One region of the Polaromonas sp. P1_E3 genome, then DNA from elsewhere that is predicted to be linked to it. Evidence: predicted binding sites of a transcription regulator. Region 1 holds the regulator's gene; the other holds the start of a gene.

The links. The regulator HrcA, encoded in region 1, represses chaperone genes, less so after heat shock. The targets are predictions, from matches to a motif close to TTAGCACTCNNNNNNNNNGAGTGCTAA.
Region 2: rpoH (RNA polymerase sigma factor RpoH) is a predicted target of HrcA. The motif match lies at 1,128-1,154, and genes of this name have one in related genera.

The regions. Positions count from the first base shown of each region.
Region 1 is NZ_JBFUBD010000073.1:4-2,205, forward strand. Features, by position in the region: tRNA gene AC1D0Z_RS10680 (tRNA-Ile) at 178-254, opposite strand; gene hrcA (heat-inducible transcriptional repressor HrcA) at 279-1,298, opposite strand; gene AC1D0Z_RS10690 (NAD kinase) at 1,348-2,202, shown strand, end outside.
Region 2 is NZ_JBFUBD010000041.1:15,648-17,849, reverse strand. Features, by position in the region: gene AC1D0Z_RS08185 (SCO family protein) at 1-48, shown strand, start outside; gene rpoH (RNA polymerase sigma factor RpoH) at 141-1,070, opposite strand; gene AC1D0Z_RS08175 (OmpA family protein) at 1,725-2,202, shown strand, end outside.

The DNA of each region.
Region 1 (2,202 bases):
CAGGACATCGAGAAAGACCTGAGCTTTTAAGCCAGGCGCTTCAGGAACAGGCACCCACGCGGCGGCCTTTGGCCGCGAGTGATGCTCTCCCAGCCCTCTTGGACTCCAGTTCTTCAGGGTCCAGAGGCGGAAACGTCCCAGAGTCCCGAAGCGAACGCCAAGTGCACCTGAAGATAATGGTAGGGCGTGAGTGACTTGAACACTCGACCAAAGGATTATGAGTCCTCTGCTCTAACCAACTGAGCTAACGCCCCACTCAAGGTACAGATTGTAAGGGCCTACTTGCTATGGCTCAGCGCCGTGCTCACCAGCTTGGAGGTGATATCGACAATCTGGATCATTTTTTCGTAGGGCATCCGCATGGGCCCAATGACGCCCAGGGTTCCCACCACTTGTCCGTCGACCTCGTAGGGCGCGGTCACCACGGAAAGCTCCTGGTAGGGAATGACCTGGCTTTCGCCGCCTATGTAAATCCGGACCCCCTCGGCGCGGCTCGACACATCAAGAAGCCGCATCAGCTGCGCCTTCTGCTCGAACAGGTCAAAAAGCTTGCGCAGGTTACCCATATCACCGGAGAAGTCACTGACTGCCAGCAGATTGCGTTCGCCGGAAATAACCACCTCATCGCGCGACTCGATGGCTTCGGAACTGACCTTGACCGCAGCCTGCATCAAGGTGGCAATTTCACCTCGAAGGGCTTCCACCTCATTTTTCAGCCGCTCCCGCACTTCCTCGATCGCCATGCCGGCGTAGTGTGAATTGAGGAAGTTAGCGGCTTCTACCAGCTGCGACTGTGTGTAGTCAGCCTCGGTGAAGATAACCCGGTTTTGCACATCGCCGTCGGGCGACACGATGATCACCAAAAAGCGTTTTTCAGATAGCCGAAGAAACTCGATGTGGCGAAATACCGAGGTCCGGCGTGGCGCCATGACGACACCCACGAACTGAGAGAGACTCGACAGCATGTGTGCCGCATTGCTGAGCACTTTTTGAGGTTGGTCAGGTGCCAGCCGCGGCGCTCCGAGATGGCCGGGCGACGACAAAGAATCGCGCTGCGTGGTCAACATGGTGTCGACAAAGAGCCGGTAGCCCCGCGCCGTTGGAATGCGCCCCGCCGAAGTGTGCGGGCTGACAATCAGGCCGAGTTCCTCCAGGTCGCTCATCACATTGCGTATGGTGGCTGGAGACAACTCAAGGCCGGAAGCTTTTGAAAGCGTGCGCGAACCTACCGGCTGTCCATCGGCAATGTAGCGTTCAACGAGTGCTTTCAGCAGCAACCTGGCTCGATCATCAAGCATGGTGCCATTCTACGAAGCTTCGGTTGCGATGTTGTGATGTAATTTGCCGATGAAGTCGCAATTTCGCCATGTCGCATTGATCGGCAAGTACCACGCACAGGGTTCCCGGTCAGCACTGGAGGAGATCGCACACTTCCTGGGCACCCAGGGTTGCGACGTGGCGATCGAGCAAGACACCGCCAGCAACACTGGCTTGACCCAGTTCCCGACCCTTGACGCAGCCGGGATTGGCGCCCAGTGCGACCTCGCCCTCGTCGTGGGCGGCGACGGCACCATGCTGGGCATAGGCAGGTTGCTGGCCCAATTCGGCATTCCCCTGGTGGGCATCAATCAGGGCAGGCTGGGGTTCATCACCGACATTGCCTTCGAAGACTACCAGAACACCTTGATTCCCATGCTTCGTGGCGAATATGAGGAAGATCGCCGCTGGATGATGCAGGCCAAAGTCGTGCGTGACGGGCGCTGCGTCTTCAGCGCTACCGCCATGAACGACGTCGTCGTGAACCGCGGAGCGACTGCCGGCATGGTCGAGCTCCGCGTGGAGGTGGACGGCCGCTTTGTGGCAAACCAGCGTGCAGACGGCCTGATCATCGCTTCGCCGACCGGGTCTACGGCCTATGCCCTTTCCGCAGGCGGCCCCCTGCTCCACCCGTCAATTGCCGGCTGGGTCCTGGCGCCGATTGCACCGCACACCTTGTCCAACCGGCCCATCGTGCTGTCGGACTCCGGTGAGATCACCATCGAGATTGTCTCGGGCCGCGACGCCAGCGCCAACTTTGACATGCAGTCGCTGGCCAGCCTGCTGCACGGTGACCGCATTACCGTGAGACGCTCCGAGCACCAGATGCGTTTCCTGCATCCCAAAGGCTGGAGCTATTTCGATACGCTCCGCAAGAAATTGCAC
Region 2 (2,202 bases), on a different contig from region 1:
GGCGCTGAGGCACTGGCGTCCGACATCCGCCTGTTGCTCAAGTCCTGAGCGAGTCCGTTTCGTACAGCTGTCGCCGGAAAAGAAAAAGCCCGCACATTGCTGTGCGGGCTTTTTTTGTAAGGGGCGTGTGCCTGCGTGTTTCAAGCGTAGGCAGCGAGCACCTTCTTCATCTTCTTCATCGCCGCCACTTCAATTTGGCGGATCCGCTCGGCGCTGACCTTGTACTCGTCGGCCAGGTCATGCAATGTCATGCCACCTGAACCGTCGTCGTTCACCTTGAGCCAGCGCTCTTCCACGATGCGGCGCGAACGCGGGTCGAGATCTTCCAGCGCTGCGGTGATGCCGTCGGAGGCCAGGTTGTCGCGCTGGCGCGATTCCATCAGTGCCGTCGGCTCCTGCGTGGCATCGGCCAGGTAGGCAATCGGGCCAAAGGCGTCTTCGCCGTCATCGCTCGGGCTCGGGTCCAGCAGCACGTCACCGCCGGACATGCGCTGCTCCATCTCGATGACTTCTTCGCGCTTCACGTTCAACGTCTTGGCCATCGAATCGATCTGGCCCTCCGTCAGCGTGTCGCGGTGCGTCGCCACGTCGGCGTCGTCCTTGTAGCCTTGCTTCATCGAGCGCAGGTTGAAAAACAGCTTGCGCTGGGCCTTGGTCGTCGCGACCTTGACCATGCGCCAGTTTTTCAGGATGTACTCATGGATCTCAGCCTTGATCCAGTGCATGGCATAACTCACCAGGCGCACGTTCTGGTCGGGGTCGAAGCGTTTGACGGCCTTCATGAGGCCAATGTTGCCTTCCTGAATGAGGTCACCATGCGGCAGGCCGTAACCCAGATATTTACGCGAAATCGACACCACCAGACGCAAGTGAGAGAGCACTAACTTACCGGCAGAATCGAGATCGTTGTTTTCCTTGAGGTTTTTGGCAAATTCCTGCTCCTGCTCCAGGGTGAGCATGGGGAGACGGTTCACGGCGGAAATATAGGCGTCCAGGTTACCCAGCGGGGGAACCAGCGACCAGGGGTTGACGGCTGTGGACGGGCCCGATTTGGGCGCGACAGCGGTCAGGGAAGCGGGGGAAAGAGCATAAGACACAGCAAGACTCCTTTCGTCTGGTGCTAAATATTAGCACTCTGTTAGAGAGAGTGCTAAGCAATAGGTTCAATGACTCGGATAGCGCAAGGCTAATCGGTGAAAACCCTTGGTATGAGCCGCATTGTGGGCCATTGGTTCAGGAAGATTGGTTTCTGCCTTGTAAATGCGCGGTATCGGTTTGTACCGGTGCCAAACATTGCCGATAGAGAGGTTTGACGTTCATTTGCTATGTATTTAATAGCTGCTTGCGCCCGTCCTTATTGGGCTAAGGGCGATTTTTATGACTGATCCGGGTTCGTTGCACGGGATTGTTTTACCAGTTTTCATGATGAAATTGGCGTTTCACCCAAGAGGGACGGGCGCAAGTAGCTACTAATTTGATAGCAATCGGCGCACTGGATTTGCCTGGAATACACCCCGGGGCAGGGTGCTTTCCACTTACACGCTTCATGGCGCGGCCACACGTTGGATTGGGACCACAAAACTCTGATTTGTGCCCGGCCCGCGAGCGCAAATCGGTGAAAAAATTGGCATTTTGGGCCGCGTTGCGGACTGTTACCGCGCGCCGCCGCAGCAAAAAAGAGGAAGGCCCTATCCTCCCGGAAGTTTTTTACAAGGGAGAAGTGCATGTTGATTCGCAGTCTGTTTGCCGGGACTTTCGTGCTGGCCATTGCAACCGTAGCCGGCGCGCAGGATGCCAAAGGCGGCAAGGACCATCCCTTGATGTCCCGTTATCAGGGTTCACGGCTGATTGCCTGGCGCACGACACCGTTTGCCGAGGTCAAGCCCCTGAAGCTGCTGACGGAGAGTGTTGCGAAAGAGAAAAAGCTGGATCCCGGCCTTGCCGTGGAAGGTGAGGTGCAGGAGCTTTTTTATGTCTCGCCCAAGGGCCGCAACGCACTCGAAGTGCAGCGCAACTATGAAGCAGCCCTGAAGCAGGCCGGTGCCACGCTGGTCTATACCTGCATGGACGGGGCCTATGGCTGCCACAGCCGCGGCGGCCCCGCTGGCGACATCCTGCTGAATGGCCCGATCCCGGATTCGCAACGCATCAACAGCGGCGTGTATGTCGCCTTTGGTGCGCTCGCCACCAACTTGCGGTTTT